2 regions of the Pseudomonas sp. HP_01 genome follow, and region 2 is predicted to be linked to the other one. Evidence: predicted binding sites of a transcription regulator. Region 2 holds the regulator's gene; the other holds the start of a gene.

Region 1 (16,024 bases), on a different contig from region 2:
GGCCGGTTCTTGTATCGCGCAGCCGCATCGACTCAGTTATCGAAGTCGTGCCAGCCGCCCATTTCTTTCCAGCGGTTGACGATGCCGCAGAACAGCTCGGCAGTCTTTTCGGTGTCGTAACGGGCCGAATGGGCCTCGCGGCCGTCGAAATCGATGTCCGCCGACTGGCAGGCTTTTGCCAGAACAGTCTGACCGTAAGCCAGGCCCGCCAGCGTCGCGGTGTCGAAGCTGGAGAACGGATGGAACGGGTTACGCTTCATGTCGAGCCGCGCAACCGCTGCGTTGAGAAAGCCCAAGTCAAAGCTGGCGTTGTGGCCGACCAGAATTGCCCGCTTGCAGCCGTTGGCTTTCAGCGCCTTGCGGATGCCGCGGAAGATGTCCGTCAGCGCGGTTTCTTCGCTCACGGCCATGCGCAGCGGGTGGTCCAGCTTGATGCCGGTGAACTCCAGCGCCGCCGCTTCAACATTGGCGCCTTCGAAGGGTTCGACACGGAAGAAATACGTGTGGTCAGGAAAGACAAAGCCCTTCTCGTCCATGCCAATCGTCGTGGCTGCGATTTCCAGCAACGCATCAGTGGCGCAGTTGAACCCGCCTGTTTCTACGTCAACCACAACGGGCAGGTAACCGCGAAAACGGGCAGCCATCGGGTGCCGGGACCCTGTACCGCCACCGGAGCCTTCTTGCTCGTCTTCGTAATGTTCTTCACTCACGCGTGTTCCTCCAGCAGGCGCCAGCGCAGTTTTTCACCGGCGCGCAGCGGGATAACAGAAAGCTCGCCAAACGGCAGGCTGGCGGGGGCCGTCCATTCGTCACGAACCAGGGTAATGGTGTCGGTGTTGGTCGGCAGGCCATAGAACGCCGGGCCGTGGATACTGGCGAAACCTTCCAGCTTGTCGAGCGCATTGCGTGACTCGAATGCCTCGGCGTACAGCTCGATGGCGGCGAATGCGGTGTAGCAGCCGGCACAACCGCATGCCGCTTCTTTGGCGTGCTGCGCGTGGGGCGCGGAGTCCGTTCCGAGGAAGAACTTGCTGCTGCCGCTGGTGGCGGCATCGAGCAGGGCGACCTGGTGGGTGTTGCGCTTGAGAATCGGCAAGCAGTAGAAGTGGGGACGGATGCCACCCACCAGCATGTGGTTGCGGTTATACAACAAGTGGTGCGCAGTGATGGTCGCACCGACATTGGCCGAGGCTTCATTCACGAACTGCACGGCGTCGGCGGTGGTGATGTGTTCGAACACCACTTTCAACGTCGGAAAACGCTCGACGACACGACGCATGTGTTCATCGATGAAAATCTTTTCGCGGTCGAACACGTCGATGTCGCCGCGGGTCACTTCGCCGTGAATCAACAGCGGCAGGCCCACTTCAGCCATCGCCTCGAGCACCGGAAAGATCTTGTCGACGCTGGTCACGCCCGAATCGGAATTGGTAGTCGCGCCTGCCGGGTACAACTTGGCGGCATACACGAAGCCACTTGCCTTCGCGGCGCGAATCTCTTCGGGCTGCGTCAGGTCGGTGAGATAAAGCACCATCAGCGGCTCGAAGCGGCTGCCGTGCGGACGTGCAGCGAGGATGCGCTGACGATAGGCGTCCGCTTGCTCCGCGTTGCGTACCGGAGGCACGAGGTTCGGCATGATGATCGCGCGGCCAAAAGTGCGCGCTACGTCGGCGACGGTGTGGGGCAAAACAGCGCCATCTCGAAGATGGATATGCCAGTCGTCGGGGCGCAGGAGGGTCAGGCGTTCGGACATTGGGGATTCCAGGCGGGTCAAACTCGCTGGGAATGCTACCGGAAAAGACTCCTCCAGGCACTCGCTATCAAGTTTTGCGGGAAGTTACCGATAGCCACGTGTAAGTCATTAATCTTGTTACGCGTGAATTTAGTGGAGCCTCCCGTGCGCCAGCGATATCTAGCCCTGCTCAGCGTGTTTGCCAGCCTGCCGGCCGTGGCGCTCACCTTCCAGACCCGTCTGGAGAATATTGAGTGGAAGGTGGAAGGCGACCAGTTCGAGTGCAGACTGACTCAACCGATCGCCGATTTCGGCGCCGGCGAGTTCGTGCGGCGCGCGGGTGAGCAGCCGACGTTTCGCTTGAAAGCAAATGGCTACAGTCTGGCGTCCGGTTCGGCCATGTTGATTGCCGCTGCGGCGCCTTGGCAGCCGGGTCGCAGTGATCTCAATCTTGGCGCGGTGAAAGTCGGCAGCGGCGAGATTCCCTTCAATACCAATCAGGCCCAGGCGACGCGTCTGATCGCCGGTTTGATGGAAGGGCGCAGCCCGACCATTCGTCACACCTTGCGCGATGGCGGCGGTGCGATGGAAGTGCGGCTGTTACCGGTGAAATTCAGCAAGGCCTACGGTGACTTCCAGGTCTGTACCGCGAAGCTGTTGCCGATGAATTTCGAGCAAGTCCGACAGTCCGAGATCGGCTTCCCGGGTGGCGGCATCGAGCTGGACGCTACGGCCAAGCGCAAGCTGGACACCGTGCTGGCTTATATGAAGGCTGATCCGACGGTCAATCACGTCGAACTCGACGGCCACTCCGACAACAGCGGCAACCGGTTGACCAACCGCGATCTGTCGCGGCGTCGTGCGCTGTCGGTGATGGACTACCTCAAAGCCCAGGGCATCCCGGAAGAGCAGATCACCCTGCGTTTCCACGGCGAGCAATATCCGCTGGCGCCGAACACCAACAATGCCAATCGCGCGCGCAACCGTCGGGTGAATATCCACCTGGAGCGTGTGGCGCAGCAGACCCCAGCCGTGCCGCCATCCGCTGCACCTGCACCTGCACCTGCACCTGCACCGGCTCCGTTGCCAGGGCCTGCGGCATCGCCAACCCCTGGCGCTGCGCCTGCCACAGCGGCAAGTACGACGCCCGCCAAGGCCTCTTGATGATGGGCAGCCAAGTCGTCTGACTGAAAGAATCTGTCGCTTTGTCGTCAGAAGCTGTCGCGACACTGTAAATTCCCGCGCGTGAACGGTAAACTCGTCGGTTTTCCGTACAACGCGTTGGAGTGATGGCATGGCGGACGTAAACAAGGTAGTTCTCGCGTATTCCGGTGGCCTGGATACTTCGGTAATCCTCAAGTGGCTGCAAGACACGTACAACTGCGAGGTGGTGACCTTCACCGCTGACCTGGGTCAGGGCGAAGAAGTCGAGCCAGCACGCGCCAAGGCGCAAGCCATGGGCGTCAAAGAAATCTACATCGACGACCTGCGCGAAGAGTTCGTGCGTGATTTCGTGTTCCCGATGTTCCGCGCCAACACTGTCTACGAAGGCGAGTACCTGCTGGGTACTTCCATCGCGCGTCCCCTGATCGCCAAACGCCTCATCGAAATCGCCAACGAAACCGGCGCTGACGCCATTTCCCACGGCGCTACCGGCAAAGGCAACGACCAGGTTCGTTTCGAACTCGGCGCCTATGCGCTCAAGCCTGGCGTGAAAGTTATTGCGCCTTGGCGTGAGTGGGACCTGCTGTCCCGCGAGAAGCTCATGGACTACGCCGAGAAGCACGCGATTCCGATTGAGCGCCACGGCAAGAAAAAATCCCCGTATTCGATGGATGCCAACCTGCTGCACATCTCCTATGAAGGCGGCGTGCTGGAAGACACCTGGACCGAGCACGAAGAAGACATGTGGCGGTGGACAGTGTCGCCGGAAAACGCGCCCGACAAGGCGCAGTATCTGGAGCTGACCTACCGCAATGGCGACATCGTTGCACTGGACGGCGTCGAGATGACCCCGGCCACCGTTCTTGCCACCCTGAACCGCATCGGCGGCGAACACGGGATCGGCCGTCTGGACATCGTCGAAAACCGCTACGTCGGCATGAAGTCCCGTGGCTGCTACGAGACCCCGGGCGGCACCATCATGCTGCGTGGTCACCGTGCGATCGAATCGATCACCCTGGACCGCGAAGTCGCGCACCTTAAAGATGAGCTGATGCCCAAGTACGCCAGCCTGATCTACACCGGTTACTGGTGGAGCCCTGAGCGTCTTATGCTGCAACAGATGATCGATGCTTCGCAGGCACACGTGAACGGTGTGGTGCGCCTGAAGCTTTATAAGGGCAACGTAATCGTGACCGGTCGCAAGTCCGACGAGTCGCTGTTCGATGCCAACATCGCGACGTTCGAAGAAGACGGCGGCGCCTACAATCAGGCAGATGCTGCCGGCTTCATCAAGCTCAACGCGTTGCGCATGCGCATTGCCGCGAACAAGGGCCGCAAGTTGTTCTGATCGCTGTCGTGATTGATGTGCAGCCCTGTCAGGGGCTGCACTCACTGCCTGTTCTCGTTGTGCCCCTGGCGGTTCATCAGAAACTTTTCCCGCTCCCTCGGTCGTCGGTTAATGCCCCCGTTTACGGGCGGTAAAAGACGCGCCTGGGCTTCGTTTCATCTCCTGCATCATGTTGGCAAATCTGTGTCTTTATCAGCGATGTTCTCAGCCGTATCCCCCTGCGAAGTTGTTCGAAACTCAAAGCGATAGGCTTTGCCAATGTCCCAGATATCGCGGATTCCCACGCCCAATAGTTGAGCGATTTCGGGAACCGTATAGCCCAATGCCGAGTAATGCATGGCATGCCCGGCGGTGGCGTCGTCCACGGTTGCCGGCTCTCTTTGCCGGGACGTGCGTGACCGCCGAACAGGCTGGCAGTAGCGGATCTTCAGACCGTTCTCGCTGGCCAGGCGCTTGATGTCCTTCTGGTTCATGCGCAGCGAGTATTGCAACGCGGCGACACCCGCTCCCTTGGCAACAAGCCCCTTGAGAAGGTCGACCTTGGTGGACAGCTCCGCCTCCGGATCGGCGTCCCGGGTTTGCCGCGACGCTTCGGTCTCCCGTGATTCTCCCTCTGCAATGACATTGATGACGCCGCCTTCTGAAACGTAGCGCTCCACCGCTTCCGCCAGCTTAAGAGGGTCGCTGCTCGCGCCAATGGAGTATTTTATTTTCTTGGTCATGGTAGGTTCCTTTGAACATATCAACTAAACAGCCTGCACTGCCGGGACGTTCACGCTTAAGCGTGTTTAAACACTGAATGGCTTATTCATGCCGAAGAGTGGCCTGCGCACGGACTGCTGGCACAAGAAACACCAGCCTTTATAGGCGCAATAATCTTTTATCGTGAGAGATGCCACTAACTAACAGTGGGCTGAACCATTCGCTCATCAAAAAGTAACGAGTGGTAATAGGTTTGGCAAGTAAAAAGCCAAAAAATATGCAGTTTGTTTTTTAATCTCTTTGGGTGATGTTTTGGGCGGTAATAATAGTCCGTTAGTTATGTAGTATTTTTCTGGAATGACTTGATGGTGCTGGATGTTATGGGCTGAATAGTATTACGTGAAAGGCGGGGCAGCCCTCCGTTTTAATAGGGTGATCTGACGCAGGCTTTATTAAATGGGGCAGCACCCGGTGGAGGAGGTTACGTGGCGAAACTTTTTATCCCATTCCTGGCCCGGTATCTGGGTAAGAACAGTTGAAAGTTAGTTCGGGCTGTTCAGAAATTTCTTAACCCGCTGTAGGTCCTTTCGAGTATTTAATATGTAATGAAACTCGTCGGGCGCACACCTGTGTTTTAAGCAAATGTGTGCGGCCGTGCACGTCTCCCATGGTCCGCAATATTTTATGATTTTTGTTCACTGGCAGCCTGGCCAGATGGGCATATGCTGAAGTCATGACGGTCGTGGTGAGCAGGTTGTCACCCGCTACCCTGGGCAGTGCTTCAAAGAGGAAGCCTTTTTTGATGGGCGTTACGCAAAGCCATGGATGTCCCCACATTCAAACCGGTGGGCGGAGCAAAGGGGCGCCGACGGACCTTATGACAAAGCGAGCTATTAAACCGCGTTCATATCGTCAGAAATGCTCAGCGTATTCAGGATTCACAAATGACCACTTGCGATCTCGGAAATTATGCGGTCACGTACTGAGACAGGACTGCACATCATAAAAAACAGAGCGGATAGGGCAGGTTTTGTAGGATTTTTCTGTTGGTTGAGTGAGAAAGGTCTTTGCCTGCTGGTCTGCAGGGAGGAGCGCCATGCAAAGCACTAAACGACTAAGCTATTGTGCGGACTCTGAAAATTCGAACAGCGAAAAATGGACTGCTCATGAATAAAGTGTTGATCGTGGATGATCACCCAGTCATTAGGCTCGCCGTACGCATGTTGATGGAACGCCACGGCTACGAAGTCATTGCCGAGACGGATAACGGCGTGGATGCGTTACAACTGGCGCGCGAGCACTTGCCGGATATTGTCATTCTGGACATCGGTATCCCCAAGCTCGATGGCCTGGAGGTCATCGCTCGATTGTCGGCAATGACGCTGGCCTTCAAAGTGCTGATCCTCACCTCCCAGGCGCCGGGGCATTTCTCAATGCGTTGTATGCAGGCAGGCGCGGCGGGTTATGTCTGTAAGCAGCAGGATTTGACCGAATTGCTCAGCGCCATCAAGGCGGTGTTGTCCGGCTACAGTTATTTCCCCAATCAGGCACTGCACACGGTGCGCTCCAGTCTTGGCAATGCCAGTGAGGCGGAGATGGTGGATCGTCTGTCCGGGAGGGAAATGATGGTGTTGCAGCAGTTGGCCCGTGGCAAGACCAACAAGGAAATCGCCGACGGCATGTTTCTGAGCAACAAGACCGTCAGCACGTACAAAACGCGTCTTTTGCTCAAGCTCAATGCGCATTCGCTGGTCGACCTCATCGAGCTCGCGCAGCGTAATGGACTGGTTTGATGGCCGAGAGGCAACGGTGCTTCAGGCGGCGTTTTCCGCTCATGCGTTTTCTGCCAAGGCCTCTCTGCAGGGAGAGGCCTTGAGGCAGAGCATTTCAAGCAGTGTTCAGAAATCGAAATCGTAGTCTGCAAGCTGCCTTTGCAGGCGACGCTCTTCCAGCAGGTTATCGATGGTGCGGCGCTTGCTGAGGTTGGTCTTGGCGGTCTCTACCGGGACGGGCAGGGCTTCTTCCGGCTCTTCGGTGACGAAGTCGTCATCCACTTCGAGGGTGTCTTTTTCATCGCTCATGATTCAGCCTCAGGCGTGAACAGTCGTTGGCGCTCCTTATAGCGACAAACCCCGCGCGGGTAAAAAAGATTTTTTTAATCGATTGAAGCCCGGCGAAGCTATCGTTCAATCGTCAGAGGTCTTCACCTTGTACTCGCACAGGTCCTCGATCCGGCAGCTGCCACACCGGGGCTTGCGCGCGATACACACGTAACGGCCGTGAAGGATCAGCCAGTGGTGTGCATCCATGAGGTAGTCCCTGGGCACGAACTTCATCAGTTTGTTTTCAACTTCCACCACATTCTTCCCGGGCGCGATTCCGGTGCGGTTACTCACCCGGAAGATGTGCGTGTCGACCGCCATCGCCAACTGGCGAAATGCGGTGTTCAGGACCACGTTCGCGGTTTTGCGGCCCACGCCGGGAAGGGCTTCAAGGGCCTCTCGGGTTTGCGGCACATCCCCTCCGTGCAGTTCAATCAGCAGGCGGCACGTCTCGATCACGTTCCGCGCCTTGCTGTTGTACAGGCCGATGGTCCTGATATAGGCAGACAAACCCTCGACGCCCAACGCGTAAATCGCCTCAGGCGTATTGGCCACAGGGTACAGACGCGCCGTGGCCTTGTTGACGCTGACATCGGTCGCTTGCGCCGAGAGAATCACAGCGATCAGGAGCTCGAACGGCGTGGTATAGGCCAGTTCCGTTTTAGGATCGGGATTGTCTTCGTGCAAACGACGAAAGATTTCAAGACGTTTGGCGGCGTTCATGGGGTAGACGTTTCCTGAGAAGACGGTGCCAGGGGCGCCGAGTCCTGCAATTGGGCGAGCGCGTGCTCTGCTTCGTCGAGGCCGCGTTGCAACTGCACAAGTTGTGCGGCTTGTTCGGCAATCGGCGGGTGACCAAAGGCTTTCAGCGACTTCAGCAGTTGAGCTCTGCTCATGGCGACCTGGGCGCGTGCCTGTTTCAACGCAGCGTCGCCGCCCGTCGAAGGTGCCGAGCGAATGCGGGCCAGTGCGGCTTGCGCCGGATCCGGCTGGATAGCGGCAGGGGTGGCAGCCCGTAGCTGGCGAGCCTGGCGCTCAGCCTGCCGTCGCTGTTCATCGCGCTGCAGGCGGGCCGAGCGCGCGTCAAAGCGTTGCCGTGCGCGAATGCGTTTGACGGCTCTCGCTGATCGCTGTGCATCATCCATCGCAGAATCGCCAATGAAAGGAATCGAGGCCACTGGCAGCGGCAGCATGTCGATGCAGTCGACCGGGCAGGGGGCAACGCACAGGTCACAGCCGGTGCATTCCTGAACGATGACGGTGTGCATCAGCTTGGCGGCGCCGACGATCGCGTCCACCGGGCAGGCCTGGATGCATTTGGTGCAACCGATGCACTCGGCCTCGCGAATAAACGCAACTTGCGCCGGCGCGCTGCCTCGTTCGATGTCCAGTTGCAGGACCGGCACATTCAGCAGTCGAGCCAGTGCCGCGATGGTCTCGACGCCACCGGGTGGACACTTGTTGATGGCTTCGCCGCTGGCAATGCCTTCGGCATAGGGCTGGCAGCCTGGGTGGCCGCATTTCCCACACTGGGTTTGCGGCAGCAGGGCGTCGATGCGCTGAATCAGGCTCATGCTTGGACCAGATCGACGGCCCGAGCGGGCCGCCGATAACGTGCAGAATGTTGCGTTTGGGGTCGGGTTACTTGATGCGCTGGCCGGGCTTGGCGCCGCTGTCAGGGCTCAGCAGGTAAATCTCTTCACCGCCAGGGCCCGCTGCCATCACCATGCCTTCGGAAATACCGAAGCGCATTTTCCGCGGCTTCAGGTTGGCGATCATCATGGTCAACCGACCCTCCAGCTCCGCCGGTTTCGGGTAGGCGCTCTTGATGCCGGAGAAGACATTGCGCTTCTCGTCGCCGATATCCAGCGTCAGGCGCAACAGCTTGTCGGCGCCTTCGACGTGCTCGGCTTTTTCGATCAGCGCGACACGCAGGTCGATCGCCGCGAAGGCGTCGAAGTCGATCTCCGGCGAGAGCGGGTCTTTCGTCAGCTCGCCGTTGCCTTGAGTTGCCGCGCCAGTGTCGGTGGCGCTGGCGGCCAGGTCTTCTTTCGATGCGTCGGTCATGGCTTCCACTTTTACAGGGTCGATGCGGGTCATCAGCGGTTGGAACGGGTTGAGCTGATGATTGCTCAGCAGCGTCTGGTGGTCATCCCAGGTCAGTGGCGCGACATTGAGGAACTGCTCGGCGTCCGCAGCCAGATTCGGCAGCACAGGCTTGAGGAAGATCACCAGTTGACGGAACAGGTTGATGCCCAGCGCGCAGATCGCCTGAACCTCATCCTGTTTACCTTCCTGCTTGGCCAGCGACCAAGGCGCCTTGTCGGCGATCCAGGCATTGGCGCGGTCGGCCAGCGCCATGATTTCGCGCATCGCCCGGGCAAAGTCACGTGCCTCGTAGGCGTCGGCAATGCTTGGCGCTGCTGCGTGGAAGGCGTCGGTCAGTTCGGGCTCGGCATTGCCGGCCACCAGCAAACCTGCGTTGCCCTTCTGGATGAAGCCCGCGCAACGGCTGGCGATGTTGACCACCTTGCCGATCAGGTCAGAGTTGACCTTCTGCACGAAGTCTTCAAGGTTCAGGTCGAGATCGTCGACGCCACGGCCCAGCTTGGCCGCGTAGTAATAGCGCAGGTATTCAGGCGACAGGTGCTCAAGGTAGGTGCGTGCCTTGATGAAGGTGCCGCGGGACTTCGACATCTTCTGGCCATTGACGGTCAGGTAGCCGTGAACGTTGATGGCGGTAGGCTTGCGGAACCCTGAGCCTTCAAGCATCGCTGGCCAGAACAGCGCATGGAAGTTGACGATGTCCTTGCCGATGAAGTGGTAAAGCTCAGTGGTCGAATCCTTGCGCCAGAACGCATCGAAGTCCAGTTCCGGGCGGCGCGCGCACAGATTCTTGAAGCTCGCCATGTAGCCGATGGGAGCATCCAGCCACACGTAGAAATATTTGCCCGGCTCGTCGGGGATCTCGAAGCCGAAATACGGCGCATCGCGGGAGATGTCCCACTGCTGCAGGCCGGAATCGAGCCATTCGGCGATTTTGTTAGCCACGGCGTCCTGCAACGTGCCGCTTCGCGTCCAGCTCTTGAGCATGGCGTCGAACGCCGGCAGGTCGAAGAAGAAATGCTTCGAATCCCGGAGTACCGGGGTTGCACCGGAAATCGCGGACTTTGGGTCTTTCAGGTCAGTCGGGGCGTAGGTCGCACCGCACTTCTCGCAGTTGTCGCCGTACTGGTCTTCAGTGCCGCATTTCGGGCAGGTGCCTTTGATGAAGCGGTCGGCCAGGAACATTTTCTTTTCCGGGTCGAAATATTGCGTCACGGAGCGCGTAGCGATGTGCCCGGCGTCGCGAAGGCGCTTGTAGATCTCGCTCGACAACTCGCGGTTTTCTTCGGCGTGGGTCGAATGGAAGTTGTCGAAATCCACCAGGAAGTCAGCGAAGTCGGCGCTGTGCTCGGCCTGCACGTTGGCAATGAGTTGCTCCGGCGTTATGCCTTCCTTCTCGGCGCGCAGCATGATCGCCGAACCATGGGCGTCGTCCGCGCACACGTAAATGCACTGGTTGCCGCGGTGCTTTTGAAAGCGCACCCACATGTCGGTCTGGATGTACTCGAGCATGTGGCCAAGGTGAATGGAACCATTGGCATAGGGCAGGGCGCTGGTGACGAGAATCTTGCGTGGCTCGGACATTGGGCTCGGCTACTTGAAGTGAAACGGAGGTCGGCCACTATAAAGGCCTGAGCGTTTTTTTTCATCCCGCGCTGCATGTCGGAATCTGCCGATCTGCTTGAAAGGAAACGTCGTTGCGTTCTTTATCAGGCATACAAGGTAGGATGGCCGCCTGTTTTAGTCAGTCTTTATAGGGAGTCACCCATGAGCGCTGTCAATCGCGCAACGGTGGAAGCCGTCCTTCGCCAGTACACCGATCCTTACTTGAATCAGGACCCGGTCAGCGCCGGTTGTGTCCGCGCCATCGATATCGACGGTGACCGCGTGAGTGTCCAGCTGGAACTGGGTTACGCGGCCGCGCTGTTCAAGAACGGCTGGGCGCAGATGCTGCAGATGGCGATTGAAGGGCTGGATGGCGTCGCATCGGCCAGTGTCCGGATCGCCTCGGTCATTCACCCTCACAAAGCCCTTGGTCAGATCCCCGGCCTGGCCAATGTGAAGAACATCGTGGCCGTTGCGTCGGGCAAAGGCGGCGTCGGTAAATCCACGACCGCTGCCAACCTTGCGCTGGCGCTGTCCCGGGAAGGCGCGCGCGTTGGCATTCTTGATGCCGATATCTATGGTCCGAGCCAGGGCGTTATGTTCGGTATCGCCGAAGGCACCCGTCCGAAGATCAAGGATCAGAAGTGGTTCGTACCAATCGAAGCCCACGGCATCGAAGTGATGTCGATGGCGTTTCTGACCGACGACAACACGCCGATGGTCTGGAGAGGGCCGATGGTATCGGGGGCACTGTTGCAACTGGTGACCCAGACCGCCTGGAATGATCTGGATTACCTGGTCATCGATATGCCGCCAGGCACCGGCGATATCCAGCTGACCCTCGCCCAGAAAGTCCCGGTCGCGGGCGCTGTGATCGTCACGACCCCGCAGGATCTTGCATTGCTGGATGCGAAGAAAGGTGTGGAGATGTTCCGCAAGGTCAACATCCCGGTGCTGGGTGTCGTTGAAAACATGGCCGTGCATATCTGCTCGAACTGCGGTCATGCCGAGCATCTGTTTGGCGAAGGCGGAGGAGAAAAGCTGGCGACGCAATATGGCGTCGAGCTGCTGGCCTCGCTGCCACTGTCCATGCTCATCAGAGAGCAGGCCGATGGTGGCAAGCCAACGGCGATTGCCGAGCCTGAGAGTCAGATTGCGATGGTGTATCAGGAGCTGGCGCGTCATGTCGGCGCGCGGATCGTGCTGCAGGAAGCTGCTACTGCGGAGATGCCGAGCATCTCTGTGAGCGACGACTGATGCGCTGAGGCGTAAGGCTGGAGACGCGATGTGCCTGATGCTAGGCATGTCGCGGTAGTAAGTATTGAGGCAAAGGTTGCAGGCGGGATGTGCAGAAATGCCCTTTCTACAGGCATAAAAAAACCCCGCTTTTGAGGGCGGGGTTTTTTAAGCTAATCAGTACAAGTTAGATAACTTGAACTTCTTCAGCTTGCATGCCTTTCTGACCGCGGGTAGCGATGAAAGAGACCTGTTGGCCTTCTTTCAGGCTTTTGAAGCCGTCAGATTGGATAGCTTTGAAGTGAACGAACAGGTCGTCACCCGATTGTGGAGTGATGAAGCCGAAGCCTTTTTCATCGTTGAACCACTTAACGGTACCAGTTTGGCGATTAGACATGGTGTATCTCCTTGGACAAAGTTAACTGCGACTCAGGAAGTGCCCTGGCCGAGACTGAGTGCAAAGAGCAGGAAAAATTCTTGGAGATGGTTGGATCGAAATTCAACATCGTGTAGATATTCTCAGTGACACAAGCAACACAGTGGAGCCACCTTACCCCTTTTTCTCGGATGTGCAAAGGGGCTGTCTACGATTTTTTCTTGAGGTGGCTCAACGCCGTTAATGCACGCGGTGCGCAATCTTTGAACCCGGGGCGTTCGACCGGTAAGATGCCGGACATCTTTTTCACCTCGCTATTCAGGACACCGCCATGAGCATCAAATCGGACAAGTGGATTCGCCGCATGGCGCAGGAACACGGCATGATCGAGCCGTTCGTGGAGCGTCAGGTGCGCGGCGAAGGCGCGGATCGAGTGATCTCTTTCGGTGTTTCCAGCTACGGCTATGACGTGCGTTGCGCCGACGAATTCAAGGTGTTCACCAACATCAATTCGGCCACCGTCGACCCCAAAAACTTCGACGAAAAAAGTTTTGTAGACATCAAAAGCGACGTTTGCATCATCCCGCCGAACTCATTCGCACTGGCACGCACCGTCGAATATTTCCGCATTCCGCGTAATGTGCTGACCATCTGCCTTGGCAAAAGCACCTATGCGCGCTGCGGCATCATCGTCAACGTGACGCCCCTTGAGCCTGAATGGGAAGGGCACGTGACCCTGGAATTCTCCAACACCACCACGCTGCCGGCGAAGATCTACGCCAATGAAGGCGTCGCACAGATGCTCTTTCTGGAATCCGACGAAGAGTGTGAAGTGTCCTACAAGGACCGTGGTGGCAAGTACCAAGGCCAGCGCGGTGTGACGCTGCCCCGTACCTAATCGCGCCATTTGTCAGCCAGGCACTGAATTTGTCTCGCAATTCGCACTCTATTGACTGAACTGTTCCCATCCGCACCATGCGGGTGGGGCCAACGCTCAGGAGTGCCCTATGAAGAGACACATCAACACCAGCAGCAAGGAACCCGACCCGAGTGCCAATCAGGTTGGTTTGCTGGCTTGGTCGCTGTTAGCGCATCCACACCTCAATAATATGGTCGCCGGGGGCATTCCCGGGCAGCCAGACCCAGACAGTCCAAACGAGTACCCTCAGCCTGACGAAGGCGGCGTGCCGACAATACCGGACGAGCCACCACCCGCACCGGTTGCCTGATTCAAGTCCCGTCGGTGCCTCAGCATCGGCGGGGCTGTTCAGTGTCGCGCCTGGCCCTGCGCTTTAGGGGCGCTTGTCGCCATCTCTTTCATGATTGATCCCGCCGTTCTCCCGATTCAAACCGCCTCCCACACCGCCCCATCCCCCACCACATAAATCTTGCTGTTCTCAGCCCGATCAATATTCATGCCCCCTGTGAAAGCGCCGAATGCTGGCAGCAGACTGACGCGTGGCATCACGTAAAAGCACGGCAATCGCAAGCGCTGACGTCCTCGTCCGTACAGCCGGTAGGCCGGATGCACATGGCCCGCCAGGACGTGAAAATCAGGGTGCGGGTCAGGTTCGTGCTGAAGGGCATAGGGCCCCATAAACATGGGTTCCTCGACCACTTCAATGCGCAGTTCCGGCGGCGGATCACCTGCACGCTTATCGTGGTTTCCCCGGATCAAGGTGATCGCCAGACCATGATGTTTGTCCCGCCATGCCTGAATGGCCGACAGCGTGCCGGCCGCATGGGATTCCGGGGCGTGAAGAAAGTCCCCCAGAAAGATCAACCGCTCGCAGTCATAGCTCGCCAGCAGTGCATCCAGGCGCTGAAGGTTATCGTCGGTGGTGCCATGGGGCACTGGCTGACCCAGTCGTCGGTAGGCAGCGGCCTTGCCAAAGTGGGCGTCGGCAATCAACAACGCACGCTCGGCCGGGTAGTAGATGGCTTTGTCCGCCAGCAACCATAGCTCCGCGCCTGCCAGCTGAATCGAAAGATACGGCCTCACGTCATGACCTCAGGCCCGGCGGCTTTTTCGAGGTCGCTGACCATGCGTGCAATACGGTCGGAGAGTTTTTCGGTGCTGAGGCTTTCGCGCATGCGTTCGACCAGCAGCGGGAAGGCCATCGGGGTGGGGCGTTTGATCACGTGCAAATCCAGGGTTCGGTTGTTGATCCGGCTGAGGGTCTGTTCAAGACGGGCGACATCGAGTTCCTGCCGCAGCACTTCTTCCTGGGCCTGGGTCAGCAGCAGGTTGCCGGCGTCGTACTGTTTGAACACTTCGAAGAACAAGCCACTGGAAGCCTGCAGCTGTCGGTTGCTCTTCGGCGCGCCAGGGTAGCCGGAGAACACCAGCCCGGCGATGCGGGCAATTTCGCGAAAGCGGCGCAGTGCCAGTTCGCCGGCGTTCAGGCTGGCAATGATATCGGCCAGCAGTTCATCTTCGGAAAACAGCTGAGTCGTCAGGCGCTCATTCCAGTCGAGGGGCGTGGCGCTGAGCAGCTCGAAGCCATAGTCGTTCACCGCGATGGAGAAGGTCAGCGGCGTGTCACGACTCAGGCGCCAGGCCAGCAGGCTCGCCAGCCCCAAGTGCACATGCCGGCCGGCGAAGGGATACAAAAACAAATGCCAGCCCTCGCGGGACTTCAAAACTTCTGCCAGCAGCGTGTCCTTGCGCGGCAACGCCGACCATTGCCGTTGCACTTCCAGCAGCGGGCTGACGATGTGCATCTCGGGGCTGCTGAAGTCGCCCCGGGCAGCGGCATCGAATTTTTCGACGACGGCGTCTGCCAGTTCGTTGGAGAGCGGCATCCGTCCGCCATTCCAGCGCGGGACGGCGGCTTTTTTACCCGTAGCCTTTTTCACGTACGCGGTCATGTTCTCCACGCGCACCAGTTCCAGCAGGCGACCGCTGAACAGAAACCCGTCTCCAGGTTTCAATCGGGCGATGAAGCCTTCTTCGACGCTCCCGAGGGATCCGCCTCCGCCGCCCTTGCTCCAATACTTCACGTTGATGCTGGCTTCACTGACGATGGTGCCCACGCTCATGCGGTGGCGGCGGGCGAGGCGGGCGTCGGGGACGCGCCAGATGCCGTCTTCGTCAGGCTCGACCCGTCGGTAATCAGGGTAAGCCGTCAGAGAGAGGCCGCCGTAACGCACGAACGCCAAAGCCCATTCCCACTCTTCGTCGGTGAGGTCGCGATAGGCCCAGGCTGTACGAACTTCGGCCAGTAGCGCGTCGGGCATAAAGCCGCCGCCGAGGGCCATGCTCACCAGATGCTGCACGAGGACATCCAGCGGCTTGTAGGGTGATTCGCGAGGTTCAATCAGACGCGCGTCGACGGCGTCGCGGGCAGCGGCAGCTTCGACCAGCTCCAGGCTATGGGTCGGCACCAGCGTTACCCGTGACGGGCGGCCCGGCGCGTGGCCCGAGCGCCCCGCACGCTGCATAAGCCGCGCGACGCCCTTGGCCGAACCGATCTGCAGCACACGCTCGACCGGCAGAAAATCCACGCCCAAATCGAGGCTTGAGGTGCAGACCACGGCTTTCAGGTGGCCTTCTTTCAACGCGCGCTCAACCCAGTCGCGGACCTCGCGGGAGAGTGAGCCGTGGTGCAGCGCGATCAGCCCGGCCCAGTCGGGGCGTGCCTCCAGCAACG
Region 2 (16,024 bases):
TCGCAAGGCGCCCTCCGCATGCTGTTAGTGGGACCGGCTTTAGCCGGGAAGGCGTCGGGTGTCACACCGAAAAATTCACAGTGTTTTCGCCGGCCTCTTCCCGGCTAAAGCCGGTCCCACAGAAAAACATCGACAGCCGCCTACCGAAGCTGATCCTGCTTAGCCGATCCGTCGTGCCGCGTAGCGCTTGAGCATGCTCGGAACATCGAGGATCAGTGCGATGCGACCGTCACCGGTGATGGTGGCGCCCGACATGCCCGGCGTGCCTTGCAGCATTTTGCCCAGCGGTTTGATGACCACTTCTTCCTGGCCGACCAACTGATCGACCACAAAGCCGATGCGTTGCGTGCCAACCGACAGGATCACCACGTGACCTTCGTGCTGCTCCTCGTGAGCCGCCGAGCTGACCAGCCAGCGCTTGAGGTAGAACAGTGGCAGCGCCTTGTCGCGGACGATGACCACTTCCTGACCGTCGACGACGTTGGTGGTCGACAGGTCCAGGTGGAAGATCTCGTTGACGTTGACCAGCGGGAACGCGAAGGCCTGGTTGCCGAGCATGACCATCAGCGTCGGCATGATCGCCAGGGTCAGCGGCACCTTGATGATGATCTTCGAACCCAGGCCTTTGGTGGAATCGATGCTGATCGAACCGTTGAGCTGGGCGATCTTGGTTTTCACCACGTCCATGCCCACGCCACGCCCGGACACATCGGAAATCTCGGTCTTGGTCGAGAAGCCCGGCGCGAAGATCAGGTTGTAGCAGTCGGTGTCGCTGAGGCGATCCGCTGCATCCTTGTCCATCACACCACGCTTGACCGCGATCGCACGCAGAACCGCAGGGTCCATGCCTTTGCCGTCATCGGAAATCGACAGCAGGATGTGATCGCCTTCCTGTTCGGCCGCCAGAATCACACGACCGTTGCGGGGCTTGCCCGACGCTTCCCGCTCTTCCGGCGACTCGATACCGTGATCGACCGCGTTGCGCACCAAGTGGACCAGCGGGTCGGCCAGGGCCTCGACGAGGTTCTTGTCCAGGTCGGTTTCTTCACCCACCAGTTCAAGGCTGATTTCTTTCTTCAGCTGACGTGCCAGATCGCGAACCAGTCGCGGGAAGCGACCGAACACTTTCTTGATCGGCTGCATGCGGGTCTTCATGACCGCGGTCTGCAGGTCAGCGGTGACCACGTCCAGGTTGGACACGGCCTTGGACATGGCTTCGTCGGCGCTGTTGGCGCCCAGACGCACGAGGCGGTTACGCACCAGCACCAGTTCGCCGACCATGTTCATGATCTCGTCCAGCCGCGCGGTGTCAACGCGCACGGTGGTTTCCGCTTCAGACTGCGGTTTTTCGCCAGGCGCGGGAGCAGCAGCACGCGCCGGTGCAGCGGCAGCGGCAGGAGCGGCTTTGGCCGGAACCGCCGCAGCAGGCGTCGTTTTGGCCGGTTCGGCTTTGGCGGCGGGTTCTGGCACCTTGGCCGGTGCAGCAGCAGAAGCAGCAGCAGCGACGGCAGGTTCAAACTTGCCTTTGCCGTGCAACTGATCCAGCAGGTCTTCGAATTCGTTATCGGTGATTTCATCCGCGGCAGCGGCTTTCGACGGGGCAGCGGGCGTAACCGGCGCGGCAGGAGCAGCAGCGGCAGGCGCAGCGGGCGCAGCAACGCCAACGGCATCTGCCGAGAACGAGCCTTTACCGTGCAACTGATCCAGCAGCGACTCGAATTCGTCGTCAGTGATTTCATCACTGGTCGGCGCGGCGGACGGCGTCACAGCCGCCGGCGGTTGCACGGCATCGACGGCGAACTGGCCTTTGCCATGCAGCTGATCGAGGAGTGATTCGAATTCGGCATCGGTGATTTCATCACTGGCCGCAGTGCCGCCCGCTGCAGCGGAAGCCGCCGCCGGTGCTGCTGCGACCGGTGCCGTTGCGACAGGTGCAGACGCAGCCGGCGCAGGAGCGCCTGCCGCTTGCGCCTTGACAGCGTTCAGCGAATCCAGAAGCTGTTCGAATTCGTGATCAGTAATGTCTTCGGACGGCGCTTCAGCAACCGGCTCTTCGACCACCGGTGCCGGAGCGACTTCATCTGCCGAGGCAGGCTCAGCGAGGCGAGCCAGCGCGGCCAGCAGTTCAGGTGTTGCAGGGGTAACGCTGGAGCGCTCACGCACTTGACCGAACATGCTGTTGACGGTGTCGAGTGCTTCGAGCACCACGTCCATGAGCTCCGAGTCAACGCGGCGTTCACCCTTGCGCAGGATGTCGAACACGTTCTCGGCGATGTGACAGCATTCAACCAGCTCGTTGAGCTGGAGGAAGCCGGCGCCCCCTTTTACAGTGTGAAAACCGCGAAAAATTGCATTGAGCAGGTCCGCATCGTCCGGCCGGCTTTCCAGCTCGACCAACTGCTCTGACAACAGCTCGAGAATCTCGCCGGCCTCTACCAGAAAATCCTGAAGGATTTCTTCATCGGCGCCGAAGCTCATTGGGGGGTGCTCCTAAAATTAACCGTCAAACCGATCCAGAGGCTGCACTGACGGCCTGCGCGCATTGCCTTCGCCGAAGCATTGGCGCGCGGGTCCAGCAGCCACTTTCACAGAAAACCTGAAGTCTGAAATCAGAATGACCGAATCAGAATCCGAGGCTGGATAGCAGATCGTCAACATCATCCTGTCCGGATACAACGTCTTCACGTTTATCGGCATGAATCTGCGGACCTTCACCCTTGGAGTGAAGTTTTTCTTCTTCTTTTTGCTGACGGAACACTTCCTGGTCGTGCTCGATGCCCGCGAAGCGGTCCACCTGGCTCGCCATGAGCACCAGCTTGAGCAGATTGCGCTCGACTTCGGTGACCAGCGTGGTCACGCGCTTGATCACCTGACCGGTGAGGTCCTGGTAATCCTGCGCCAGCAGAATGTCGTTCAGGTGCGCGGAGACTTCGGTCGTCTCCTTCTCGCTGCGGGTCAGGAACACATCGACGCGGCGGGCCAGATCACGAAACTCTTCGGCGCTGATTTCGCGGCGCATGAAGCGTCCCCAATCGGCGCTCAACGCCTTGGCGTCATCACTGAGCCCGTGCATCAACGGCGTGCTTTGCTCCACCAGGTCCATGGTCCGGTTGGCCGCGTTTTCGGTCAGCCTGACCACGTACGACAGCCGCTCGGTGGCGTCGGTGATCTGGGAGACCTCCTCGGCCTGCGGCATGTTCGGGTCGATCTGGAAGTTGACGATCGCGCTGTGCAACTCGCGCGTCAGTTTGCCGACTTCCTGATACAGGCCTCGGTCGCGGGTCTGGTTAAGCTCATGGATCAGTTGCACAGCGTCGCCGAACTTGCCTTTTTCAAGGCTCGCGACCAGCTCTTGTGCGTGTTTCTTCAGGGTTGACTCAAAGTCACCCATTGTCGAATCTTTGGAATCCATAGCGCCCTCGCAGCGGACATCAGCTATTGACGCGCTCAAATATCTTTTCGATTTTTTCTTTGAGCACTTGCGCGGTGAACGGCTTCACCACGTAGCCGTTCACACCGGCCTGAGCGGCTTCGATGATCTGCTCACGCTTGGCTTCGGCAGTAACCATCAGCACCGGCAGGCTGCGCAGACGCTCGTCGGCACGCACCTGACGCAACAGGTCGATGCCGGACATGCCGGGCATGTTCCAGTCAGTGACGAGGAAGTCAAAGGCGCCGCTTTGCAGCATCGGCAATGCGGTGAGACCGTCATCTGCTTCGGCCGTGTTGGTGAACCCAAGGTCACGCAACAGGTTTTTAATGATCCGCCGCATCGTTGAGAAGTCATCAACGATGAGGATTTTCATGTTCTTGTCCAATTCGACCTCCAAGCAGTCTTTAACGCGTGCAGCACCTGAACGCGCGTCCAATCAATACCGGCTGTGCCGAACATGAAGAGGGGGTTTGATCGACCGGGACGAGCGCAGCGAAACCGGATCATCTACGACCCGGTTCGACCGACTCCTGCCATGTCTCTTCTGCTTCCCGCTCACGTCTTGCACAGCCGGTCTTACAAGCAAAACACGCAGGCCTCACGGCCTGCGCCTGATTCACGAACGTGCGCGCCACTCGCCAAGACGACCGCGCAACCGCGCTGCGCATTGGCTGTGCAACTGACTGACCCGCGATTCGCTGACCCCCAGGACCTCACCGATTTCCTTGAGGTTCAGCTCTTCGTCGTAGTACAGCGACAACACCAGACGTTCACGTTCGGGCAAATTGGCGATGGCCTCGGCCAGCGCAGCCTGGAAGCGCTCGTCTTCCAGATCCCGCGACGGTTCGAGGGACTGGCTCGCGCCGTCCTCGTGCAGCCCTTCATGTTCGCCGTCCTGCAACAGGTCGTCGAAACTGAACAGGCGGCTGCCCAGGGTATCGTTCAAAATCCCGTAATAATCGTCGAGACTCATTTCAAGTTCGGCAGCAACCTCGTGATCTTTAGCGTCACGACCGGTTTTTGCTTCAATTGCACGAATTGCGTCGCTGACCATGCGCGTGTTGCGGTGGACCGAGCGCGGTGCCCAGTCCCCCTTGCGCACTTCGTCAAGCATCGCGCCACGGATACGAATACCCGCGTACGTCTCGAAGCTGGCCCCTTTGGTGGAGTCGTATTTGGTCGACACTTCGAGCAAACCAATCATGCCCGCCTGGATCAAGTCCTCGACCTGAACACTTGCTGGCAGACGCGCCAGCAAGTGGTAGGCGATTCGTTTGACCAGCGGGGCATAACGCTCGATCAGCTCATACTGGGAGTCTTTGGACGATTTGCTGTACATGCGATAGCCACTTGCTGTCATGAGACGGGCCCTGCGCTGGTGTGATGCACGAGGCGCTCTACGAAAAATTCCAGGTGACCGCGCGGGTTCGCCGGCAGCGGCCAAGTGTCGACTTTCTGCGCAATGGCCTTGAACGCCAGGGCACATTTGGAACGCGGAAACGCTTCGTACACGGCGCGCTGCTTCTGCACGGCCTTGCGTACGCACTCGTCGTACGGCACCGCGCCTACATACTGCAGGGCCACGTCGAGAAAACGGTCGGTGACTTTCGTCAGCTTGGCGAAGAGGTTGCGCCCTTCCTGCGGGCTCTGGGCCATGTTGGCCAGGACGCGGAAGCGGTTCATGCCGTAATCGCGGTTGAGCAGTTTGATCAGGGCGTAGGCGTCGGTGATCGACGTGGGCTCGTCGCACACCACCAGCAGCACTTCCTGGGCGGCGCGGACGAAGCTCACCACCGATTCGCCAATACCGGCGGCAGTATCGATGACCAGCACATCGAGGTTGTCGCCGATGTCACTGAAGGCCTGAATCAATCCGGCATGCTGCGCCGGGGTCAGGTGGACCATGCTCTGGGTGCCCGATGCCGCCGGCACAATGCGTACGCCGCCCGGCCCCTGCAGCAGGACATCGCGGAGCTCGCACCGCCCCTCCATGACGTCAGCCAGGGTGCGCTTGGGGGTCAGGCCCAACAATACGTCGACGTTGGCCAGACCCAGATCGGCGTCCAGCAGCATGACGCGACGTCCCAGCTCGGCCAGCGCCAGTGAAAGATTCACTGAAACGTTGGTCTTGCCTACGCCACCTTTGCCACCGGTTACCGCGATAACCTGTACGGGATGCATGCTGCCCATGTTAGTTGTTTACCTTGTCTTGCTTAGACCTAAGCCACATGTCGGGCTGCACGTTCAGTGCCTGAACAATGCCTGGCAGACCATCGATGCAGGAAAATTCCACTGTCATTTTCTCTACCTAGCCCGCGCGCTTGCCGGTGCTGTGATAAAGATCCGCAAACATATCCGCCATCGCTTCCTCGCTAGGCTCCTCCTGCATCTGCACGCTGACAGCCCGGCTCACCAATTGGTGCCGACGCGGCAAATGCAGATCGTCCGGTATCCGTGGGCCATCCGTCAGATAGGCCACAGGCAGTTCGTGTGTCACGGCCAGGCTGAGCACTTCGCCCAGGCTGGCCGTTTCGTCGAGCTTGGTCAGGATGCACCCGGCCAGGCCGCAACGTTTGTAACTGTGATAAGCCGCTGACAGCACCTGCTTCTGGCTGGTTGTTGCCAACACCAGGTAGTTGCGCGCCTTGATGCCACGGCCGGCGAGGGTTTCCAGTTGCAGACGCAGTGCCGGATCGCTGGCTTGCAGGCCGGCGGTGTCGATCAACACCACGCGCTTGCGCAACAGCGGCTCCAGTGCCTGTGCCAGGGACTGGCCCGGGTCGACGTGGGTGACCGGTACATTGAGGATCCGGCCCAGGGTTTTAAGCTGTTCCTGAGCGCCAATGCGGAAACTGTCCATGCTCACCAGCGCGATATTTTGCGCGCCGTATTTCAACACATATCGGGCCGCCAGTTTAGCCAGCGTGGTGGTTTTACCCATGCCGGCAGGGCCGACCATGGCAATCACACCACCCTCTTCCAGCGGCTCGACGTCCGGAGTGGCAATCATGCGGGCCAGATGGGCCAACAACATGCGCCAGGTATGGGCCTGATCACCGGATTCCGGGACCATCGCCAGCAGATCGCGGGACAGCGGGCCGGAGAGGCCGACGCGTTGCAGACGGCGCCACAGATTGGCCTGCTGCGGACGGCTGCCTTGCAGCTGGTTCCAGGCCAGCGAGCCCAGCTGGACTTCCAGCAGTTCGCGCAGGCCGTTCAATTCGGAGCGCATCGCTTCGTAAGCACGGTCGCCTACGGCAGGCTCGGCGTTGCGCTCGGCACGCTCGGCGGCCACAGCGGCGTGGATCGACGGGCGGAACGGTTCTTCCAGGGTCGGTTCGATCTGCTTGCTGTCATCCATCGCCAGACCGACGAACAACTGGCGATTGGCAACAGTGTCCAGCTCGCTGCGGTGGGTCAGTTCAGCCTGAGCGGTGACGATGCGCGATTGAGTCTTGCGCAGCTCTTCTTCGAGTTCGATGTTCGGCACACGTGGGGCCAGCGCAGACAACTTGTAATCCAGGGCCGCGGTCAGTTCCACGCCGCCGGCGATCCGCCGGTTCCCGATGATGGCGGCTTCAGCGCCCAGCTCATCGCGAACCAGTTTCATGGCTTGTCGCATATCGGCGGCGAAAAAACGCTTAACTTGCATGACTCACTACCTCAGCCGTTAGGCCCGACAGTCGCTACGATGGTGACTTGCTTATTGTCAGGAATTTCCTGGTAAGCCAAAACATGCATATTCGGTACAGCCAACCGTCCAAAGCGGGACAACATGGCGCGAACCGGACCTGCGACCAACAAAATAACCGGCTGCCCCTGCATCTCCTGACGCTGCGCCGCTTCGATCAACGAGCGCTGAAGTTTCTCAGCCATGCTCGGTTCGAGTAGAACGCCTTCTTCCTGACCCTGACCTGCCTTCTGCAGACTATTTAGCAAGATCTGTTCCAACCTTGGCTCAAGGGTGATCACAGGCAGCTCCGGCTCAATGCCGACAATGCTTTGGACGATTGCGCGGGACAATCCGACCCGTACGGCAGCCACCAGCGCGGCGGTATCTTGACTACGTGCAGCGTTGTTGGCTATGGCTTCGGCGATGGAGCGGATGTCACGAACCGGGACCTGCTCGGCGAGCAGCGCCTGCAGCACCTTCAGCAGGGCCGACAGCGACAGCACGCCAGGGACCAGTTCTTCCGCCAGTTTCGGCGATCCCTTGGCCAGAAGAGCCATCAATTGCTGGACTTCCTCGTGGCCGATCAATTCGTGAGAGTGCTTGTAGAGGATCTGGTTCAAGTGGGTTGCCACCACGGTACTGGCGTCCACCACGGTGTAACCGAGGGACTGCGCCTGGGCGCGCTGGCTGATTTCGATCCAGACGGCCTCCAGACCAAACGCCGGGTCTTTGGCAGTGATGCCGTTGAGGCTGCCAAATACCTGGCCGGGATTGATGGCCAGTTCGCGGTCCGGGTAGATCTCGGCTTCGGCCAGGGTCACGCCCATCAGCGTCAGGCGATAGGCGCTGGGCGCCAGGTCGAGGTTGTCGCGGATGTGCACGGTCGGCATGAGAAAGCCCAGCTCCTGGGAGAGCTTCTTGCGCACGCCTTTGATCCGCGCCAGCAATTGACCACCCTGGTTGCGGTCCACCAGCGGAATCAGGCGGTAGCCGACTTCCAGGCCGATCATGTCGATCGGGGTGACGTCGTCCCAGCCCAGCTCCTTGGATTCCTGCGCGCGGGTCGGCGATGGCAGCAGCTCTTGCTGACGCTTGACCTCTTGCACCGCAGCGAGCTTGACCTGGTTCTCTTTCTTCCACAGCAGGTAGGCGCCGCCGGCGGCGACCAGACCCAGGCTGATGAAGGAGAAGTGCGGCATGCCCGGGACCAGGCCCATGACGATCATGATCCCGGCCGACACCGCGAGCGCTTTGTGGGAGGCGAACATCTGGCGGCCGACCAGTTTGCCCATTTCTTCCGAACCGGACGCACGGGTCACCATGATCGCGGCCGCGGTGGACAGCAGCAGTGATGGCAATTGCGCCACCAAACCGTCACCGATGGTCAGCAGCGCGTAGACCTTGCCGGCGTCGCCGAAGGTCATGCCGTGTTGCAGGATGCCCACCAGCATGCCGCCGATGAGGTTGATGAAGAGGATCAGCAGGCCGGCGATGGCGTCACCGCGGACGAATTTGCTGGCACCGTCCATGGAGCCGTAGAACTCGGCTTCCTGGGCGACTTCAAGGCGACGACGCTTGGCTTCGGGCTGGTCGATGAGGCCGGCGTTGAGGTCGGCGTCGATGGCCATCTGTTTGCCGGGCATGGCGTCGAGGGTGAAGCGCGCGCTCACTTCGGAGATGCGCCCGGCACCTTTGGTGACGACGACGAAGTTGATGATCATGAGGATGGCGAAGACGACGATACCGACGACGTAGTTGCCGCCGATGACGACTTCACCGAATGCCTGGATGACTTTACCGGCGGCGGCGTGGCCGTCCTGGCCGTGGAGCATGACGACGCGGGTGGAGGCGACGTTGAGGGCCAGTCGCAGCAGGGTGGCGACGAGGAGGATGGTCGGGAATACGGAGAAGTCGAGGGGCCGCAGGGCGTAGATACAGACGAGCAGGACGACGATGGACAGGGCGATGTTGAAGGTGAAGAAGACGTCCAGCAGGAACGGCGGCATGGGTAGCATCATCATGGCGAGCATGACGAGGAGCAGTAGCGGTACGCCAAGTTGTCCACGGCCCAGGCCGATCAATCCGGTTCTGGCGTGGGAGATTATCTGAGAGCGTTCCACCGATGGGCACCTGCGCGTTAAATCAATCTTTTGACGCCGAAGCGTTGTATCGGGGTTATTGCAAGAAGGGGTCCAACATTTGGGATTGGGTGAAAATATCAGAGTGCCAGTATTCAGATCCGCGATTTCCGTCGGGTGCGGATGAGTCAAGATCAAAGGCATCTGCCTAACGGCAGACATTTCGCCTTCGGCGAGTTACTTGGAAAAGCACCCCAAGTAACCAAGGGTGCCTGCTCCTGGTTGGGCCCTTCGTTCCTCAGGGTTCCTTCACTCCGGTCCCGCTCCGTGGGCCCGCCGCCATCCGCCATCCATGGCGGGGGGCGGCTCTCGCGGCATCCATGCCGCTCGGCCCACTTCGCGAGACCTGCGTTCAGCCTGCACCCAAGTCGCGTTTTGTGGTGTCTGGAGTTTTTGCGTAGGAAGATCAAAGGCAAAAGCTTCCCGGCTAAAGCCGGTCCTACAGGGCTCGCCGCCGGCCCCGCTCGTGGAACGCGCTGCCTTTAGTGGGACCGGCTTCAGCCGGGAAGAGGCCGGTGTGACCACAACCAATTTCACTGAATGCACGCGGCTTTACTGGCTGAATGCATTCCCCTGTAGGAGCGCGCTTGCCCGCGAACGCGGTGGTTCGGCTGCATTTCAATTCCCTGACACCCTGGGTTCTGATCGTGCTGATCGTTCCCCCGCTCCGCGCGGGAATGCCGCCCTCGACGCTCCGCGTCTCCTAGAGGGGACTGATTTATTTACAGCGCTTCACCGTAAATTAATCTGTCCCCGCCAGCCGCCAAGCGCTAGATCACTTTCACAGCGCGCCCAATGAACTGAATCGGCCCGGTGGGCTTGCCGGTCGGGGAGCCGGCGGGGTTTTCGAGGGTGAGTTCGAAGAGTTGGTTGGGTTGCAGCGGCGGCAGTTTGTTTACCGGGATGGAGAGGCTCTGGCCGGGTTTGACCAGGCCGAGGGACACAGGGCCCTGCCAGCCGTCGGCCTTGGTCCAGAACTGGAGGGCTTTGTCGGTCGGGACTTGGGTGGCGCCCAGGGGGATCAGCTGGATTTCTTCCGGGTTGCTGGCCTGGATGACCCAGCCGGGGGCCTGGTTCTGTGGGGCGACCAGCACCACCAGATACGTCGTCGGGTTCACCGGGGCGGTTCGGGTCAGGAGCATCGAGCCCAGCAGCAATGTCGCCACCAGCCCTGCCCCGGCCAGTCCGCGCCACAGCGCAAGCACATCCCACCACGAATTCCGTTCAACAGCAGGGGTCGCTCGGGGGGCTCGGCGTGCCTGGCTGTCTATGCTGCGCTCGATCCGTCCCCACAGCCGCAGGCTTGGGGTTTGTGGTTCGGCGAGTTCGGTCAAGGCCAGCAGGCGCCCTTCCCATGCGTCCACTGCGGTACGCAAGTCAGCGTCCGTGGCGAGGCGGTTCTGGACCTCGAGTCGTTGCTCGGCCGGCAGTGTGCCTAACACGTACTCGCTGGCCAGCGCGTCCAGTTCGTCGGCACTGTCTGTTGACGGATACCTTGTCATCCCATGCACTCCCGCAATGCCACCAGACTGCGTTTGATCCAGGCTTTTACCGTGCCCAGCGGCGCGCCCACTTTCTGCGCGATCTCCGAGTGCGAATAGCCGTCTACGTACGCATGAAGAATGCAGTTGCGACGCGCCGGTTCCAGTTGTTCAAGGCACCCGTAGATGCGCCCTGAGCGGGCGCGGTATTCGAAGGTGTCGGCTTCGGTTGCGACGTCCAGTGCAGCCTCGGCCAGCACGGCATTTTCGCTCTGTTCACTGACCTGAACGATGTGCGCGTTATCACGCATGAAGTTCAGCGCCAGGTGCCGGGTCACGCTGAAGATCCAGCCACGGGCGGTGCCTCGCGCCGAATCGTAACTGCCGGCGCGGGTCCAGATTTTAATGAAGGCGTCATGCACGATGTCCTCGGCCAGCGCGTCGCTGCGGACGATCCGCTTGGCGACGCCGAGCAGACGTGCGCTTTCCTGGGTGTAGAGGTCGTGCAAGGCCCGCCGCTCACCCCGAGCGCATGCAGCCAGACAGGCTTCGTAGTCAAAACAGTCTTCAGGTAGGGACAAAATGTTCAACCGCCAACGAAAAGAAATACCCCGACCCAAAGGCCGGGGTGACGTCGGTGCAGCGTAGATGACTTTGTGCGTCAGCGGCGCGGCATGACGTGGGACGTTGGTCTACTTGGCCGCCCAGAAAATATAGTCCGCCTGATATTTCACGACTTCCTGCTTGCCCTTGGTCGCCATCGAACACTCCATCTTCGGCGCGACACCGCCTTTGGTCGCCACGCGCTGGATGTAACTGACGTTGCTCATCGCGCCCTTGCCTTCCGCAGGGTTGGCTTTCACCAACTGATACGGAATATCCCCCGTCCCGGCGGGGGCCACCGCGAGCTGTGTGCCGGTGATCTTCGAACCGTCAGCGGCCTGCCACGTCGCCGGTGGCCCGAAGTACGTGCCGACCTGCTTGCCGCTGCGGTCATTCAACACCGCTTTCGGACCGACGAACGTCCATTCGGTCTGACCGGCAGCGTTGGGCTTGTCGCGGCACTCATAGATGATCTCGCCCACGCCCACGGTTTCCATGGCGATCTTGTGACCGTCCGGAACCTTGACCGCGTCAGGCAACGCCATCTGCGCGTACGCCGCCGGCGCCGTGGCCAGCAGGCAAGTGGCTGCCAATGAAACACCGAACGAACCCAGCCATTTTTTAGCGTTCATGCCATCTCTCCATTAGATAAACAGGTCAGCAGCCATCGCTACTTCTTGTACTACCCGGGGGAGAACGAACTGGATGCAGTGAATTGAAAATAAATCTGCGCGGGGAACGGCGGGGGCACGAGGGTTGGAGCTGAAGGGGGGATCAGTGCGCATGGCTTCCGTTGCGGGGCCAGGCCGTGAACCCCGGTGGACAAAGCTGATGTCCACCGGGTGCAGCAGCGATTACGCCAGTGGTTAAGGCATCAGCACCGAGTCGACCACGTGGATGACACCGTTCGACTGCATCACATCAGCGATGCTGACCGCGCTTTTGTTACCTTTAGCGTCCATCACCCACAGCTTCCCGTCATGGGGCATCACGGTGAGGGATTCACCTTGTACGGTTTTCAGCATCACCTTGCCGCCGTTCATTTTGGCGTCCGCCATCAATTGTTTGGCGGTGTGGGTACCGGCGACGACGTGGTACGTCAAAATTTTGGTCAGGTCCGCTTTGTTCTCTGGCTTGACCAGCGTTTCGACGGTGCCGGCGGGCAGTTTAGCGAAGGCTTCGTTGGTGGGAGCGAAGACGGTGAACGGGCCTTTGCTGTTCAGCGTGTCCACCAGACCTGCAGCTTTGACCGCCGCAACGAGGGTGGTGTGGTCCTTGGAGTTGACGGCGTTCTCGACAATGGTCTTGGTCGGGTACATGGCGGCGCCACCCACCATGACGGTGTCGGCGGCAAAGCTCGGTGAAGCAGCGAGGCAGAGGGCGGCGAAGGAGGCTGCGGCAATGCGTTTGGCAATGGTCAACATGGTACTTCTCCTAGATTCTTCGGTCCTTCGGATGAAGGTGAGAGATATACGGAGCAGCGGCCTCAACGGATGCATCACAGTGAAGATATTTTTCCCTGGGCGACGACCGGTCCGGTCGGCAGCCCGCTGGGCGACCCGTTCAGCGGCTCCAGGGTCACGGCCAGCACTGCGCCGCTGGCGAGCAGATCAGCCAGTTGCGGCGTTACGTTTAGCGTTGCGGAAGCATTGGCGGGCAGCAGGCCCAGCGACCGCGGCTTGCCATCGGCAGCGATCACCCATGCTTCGGCACTCTTGCCCGGCCAGTCATTGTGGTGTGTGTTGACGAACAGCACACTGCGCCGATCAGGGTTGATCGTGGCGGCAAACAGCGTATCGCCGCTGCTTTGATCCAGACGCGCCAGCAGTGCAGGCCCTGATGCTGGCGCCGAAACAGGCTGCTGAAGGGTCAGCACCGACGCCAGCAACCCGGCAGCCAGCGCGGCTGTCGTCCAGCGCCAGAGCCCGAGGTTGTTCCACCAGCCTGACGCCCGTGACGGCGGATGACTGGCCCCCGCAAACAATCGCTGCTCAATCCTGCGCCAGGTAGCCGCCGGAGGGCTGGACGCGGGCAATTGACCCAGCCACTCGGCGAAGTGCGCCTGCCACTGCTCCATCGCGCGTTGATGGCGAGGCTCCCGCGCAATCATCGCCTCCACCCGATCACGCTCTTGGCGGTCGAGTACGCCAAGGGCGTACTCCGCGATCAGCAGGTCCGGGGTCTCGTCGGGAGGCAGTGGATGCTCGTTCATAGGCCAAGGCACAAGCGCAGTCGAAGCAACCCGCGACGAATCCAGCTTTTCATCGTCCCCAGCGCAATGCCGTGGCGCTCGGCGAGCTCGGCGTACGAGTAACCCTCGAAGAACGCGACGCGGATATATCGTTGCTGCGCTTCTTCGAGGGTTTCCAGGCAGCGGTCCAACTGGCTGCCCTCCTGCTCGCGTTCGAGAGAGTCCGGGATGGAGTCCTGCGTGGATAATTCGGTGATCGTTTCAAGAGGGTCGTGAGGGCGACGGGCCCTGCGCCGGTCAATGGCCTTGTTGCGCGCCATGGTCGCCAGCCAGGTCATGGCGCTGGCCAGTTGCGGATCGAAGCGAGAGGCCTTCAGCCACGTCATGATGTACACCTCTTGCAGGACCTCTTCAGCCTCGGCCCGATTGCCGGAATAGTGCAGGCAGATACCGAACAGCCTGGCCGACGTGGCGTGATACATCGCCTCGAACGCCAGCCGATCCCCTTTCCCGCAGGCCTGCAACAAGGCATTCAACGCCTCGGCGCCGGACTGAACGTCAGATAACTGGGCTGCATTTGATCGAATGGTCAAGTGGCGAGGCCTTGAGAGTGACTGCGGCCACTCTAGACGGTTTTTGTTTGCGCTGTCATCACGCTGGTGTCGGCTCTCAGTACGAAGATCAAGGGCGCCTGCCTGGGGGCAGACTGTTTCGCCTTCGGCGAGTTACTTGGAAAAGCACCCCAAGTAACCAAGGGTGCCTGCTCCTGGTTTGGCCCGACTTCGTCGGGTTCCCTCACTCCGACGACGCTCCGTGGGCCCGCGCCGAACGGACATCCATGTCCTGACGGCGCTCTCGCGGCATCCATGCCGCTCGACCCACTCCGCGTCGTCTGCGTTCGGCCTGCACCAAAGTCGCGTTTTGTGGTGTTTGGACTATCGCGTAGAAGATCAAGAGCGAAAGCAAAGCAAAGCAAAGCAAAGCAAAGCAAAAGCTTCCCGGCTAAAGCCGGTCCCACTAAAAAACACATCGCGTCCCCCTGTAGGACTGGCTTTAGCCGGGAAGCTCTTGATCTGCGAAGCGCTTTTGATCTTGATCTTCATACACAAAAGCCTCAGTCACCGACAATCGCGACTTGGGTGCAGGCTGAACGCAGGTCTCGCGCAGTGGGCCGAGCCGCATGGATGCGGCGAGAGCGCCGTCAGGACATGGATGTCCGTTCGGCGCGGGCCCACGGAGCGAGACCGAAGTGAAGGAACCCTGACGAAGGAAGGGCCCAACCAGGAGCAAGCACCCTTGGTTACTTGGGGTGCTTTTCCAAGTAACTCGCCGAAGGCGAAACAGTCTGCCCCCAGGCAGACGCCGTTGATCTTAACGATCTTGATCTTGATCTTAACGATCTAGAAGACTTACGAATCCCGCCTCAAATCCGGCGGAATCGGCAGATTATCCCTCAGCGGATCGGGCCGCTTGCCACGCCCCGCCCGATACTGACGAATCTGATACACATACGCCAACACCTGCGCCACCGCCAGATACAACCCCGCCGGAATCTCCTGATCCAACTCCGTGCTGTAATAAATCGACCGCGCCAGCGCCGGCGACTGCAACAACAAAATCTCATGCTGCACCGCAATCTCACGAATCTTCAGCGCCATGAAATCACTGCCCTTGGCCAACAGAATCGGCGCGCCGCCCCGCTCCGCGTCATACTTCAACGCCACCGCATAGTGCGTCGGGTTCGTGATGATCACATCCGCCTCGGGAATCGCCGCCATCATCCGCCGCTGCGACATCTCCCGCTGCAACTGACGAATCCGCTGCTTGACCTCCGGCCGCCCCTCACTGTCCTTATGCTCATCGCGCACCTCCTGCTTGGTCATCAGCAGCTTCTTGTGCGACTCCCACAACTGCACCGGCACATCGATTGCCGCGATGATCAACAACCCCATCGCCATCCACAGCGTGCTCCAACCCACCAGCTGCAAACTGTGCACCACCGCCATCTCCAGCGGCTCCTTGGAGATGGCAACCAGATCGTCCTTGTCCTTCATCAGCACCACCAGCGCAACTGCCAGCACAATCAAGAACTTCGCAAACGACTTCAGCAGCTCGATCAGCGCCTTGGGCGAGAACATCCGCTTGATGCCGGCGGCCGGGTTCATGCGGCTGAACTTGGGCGCCAGCGAACCGGCGGCAAACAGCCAGCCGCCCAGGGAAATGGGGCCGACGAACGCCGCCACGGTCAACGCCAGCAAAATCGGCTGCACCGACACCAGGGCCGCCTTGCCCGAGGCCATCAGCATGATCGCCATGCTGCGCTCGTCGAGAATCGCCTCGCGGGTGATGGTGAAATTGTCGCGCATCAACTGCATCATCATTTCCGCAATGGAACCGCCAAACGCCAGCAGCCCTGCGGCGCCCACGATCATCACCACAACCGTGTTGAGCTCCTTGGAGCGGGCGATCTCGCCCTTCTCCCGGGCGTCGCGTTTGCGTTTGTCC

What was found. The regulator FliA, encoded in region 2, starts transcription of late flagellar genes. The targets are predictions, from matches to a motif close to CTAAAGTTTNNNNNNNNNNNGCCGNTAA.
Region 1: a site for FliA is predicted at 1,820-1,847, ahead of ACYAR8_RS12635 (flagellar protein MotY). Genes of this name have one in related genera too.

What each region holds. Positions count from the first base shown of each region.
Region 1 covers NZ_JBTOPV010000019.1:52,109-68,132, forward strand. Annotated here, with positions in the region: gene rnt (ribonuclease T) at 33-710, opposite strand; gene pyrC (dihydroorotase) at 707-1,753, opposite strand; gene ACYAR8_RS12635 (flagellar protein MotY) at 1,898-2,896, shown strand; gene ACYAR8_RS12640 (argininosuccinate synthase) at 3,027-4,244, shown strand; gene ACYAR8_RS12645 (hypothetical protein) at 4,412-4,966, opposite strand; gene ACYAR8_RS12650 (response regulator transcription factor) at 6,113-6,739, shown strand; gene ACYAR8_RS12655 (PA3496 family putative envelope integrity protein) at 6,845-7,027, opposite strand; gene nth (endonuclease III) at 7,133-7,771, opposite strand; partial or broken gene rsxB (electron transport complex subunit RsxB) at 7,795-8,622, opposite strand; gene metG (methionine--tRNA ligase) at 8,690-10,738, opposite strand; gene apbC (iron-sulfur cluster carrier protein ApbC) at 10,922-12,016, shown strand; gene ACYAR8_RS12680 (cold-shock protein) at 12,183-12,392, opposite strand; gene dcd (dCTP deaminase) at 12,703-13,269, shown strand; gene ACYAR8_RS12690 (hypothetical protein) at 13,379-13,600, shown strand; gene pdeM (ligase-associated DNA damage response endonuclease PdeM) at 13,717-14,373, opposite strand; gene ACYAR8_RS12700 (ligase-associated DNA damage response DEXH box helicase) at 14,370-16,024, opposite strand, start outside.
Region 2 covers NZ_JBTOPV010000022.1:37,480-53,503, reverse strand. Annotated here, with positions in the region: gene ACYAR8_RS13570 (chemotaxis protein CheA) at 160-2,478, opposite strand; gene ACYAR8_RS13565 (protein phosphatase CheZ) at 2,624-3,412, opposite strand; gene ACYAR8_RS13560 (chemotaxis response regulator CheY) at 3,432-3,806, opposite strand; gene fliA (RNA polymerase sigma factor FliA) at 4,050-4,793, opposite strand; gene fleN (flagellar synthesis regulator FleN) at 4,790-5,623, opposite strand; gene flhF (flagellar biosynthesis protein FlhF) at 5,742-7,085, opposite strand; gene flhA (flagellar biosynthesis protein FlhA) at 7,097-9,226, opposite strand; gene ACYAR8_RS13535 (anti-sigma factor) at 10,015-10,746, opposite strand; gene ACYAR8_RS13530 (sigma-70 family RNA polymerase sigma factor) at 10,743-11,306, opposite strand; gene ACYAR8_RS13525 (DUF3455 domain-containing protein) at 11,418-11,960, opposite strand; gene ACYAR8_RS13520 (fasciclin domain-containing protein) at 12,195-12,752, opposite strand; gene ACYAR8_RS13515 (anti-sigma factor) at 12,827-13,540, opposite strand; gene ACYAR8_RS13510 (sigma-70 family RNA polymerase sigma factor) at 13,537-14,112, opposite strand; gene ACYAR8_RS13505 (hypothetical protein) at 14,470-14,622, opposite strand; gene flhB (flagellar biosynthesis protein FlhB) at 14,929-16,024, opposite strand, start outside.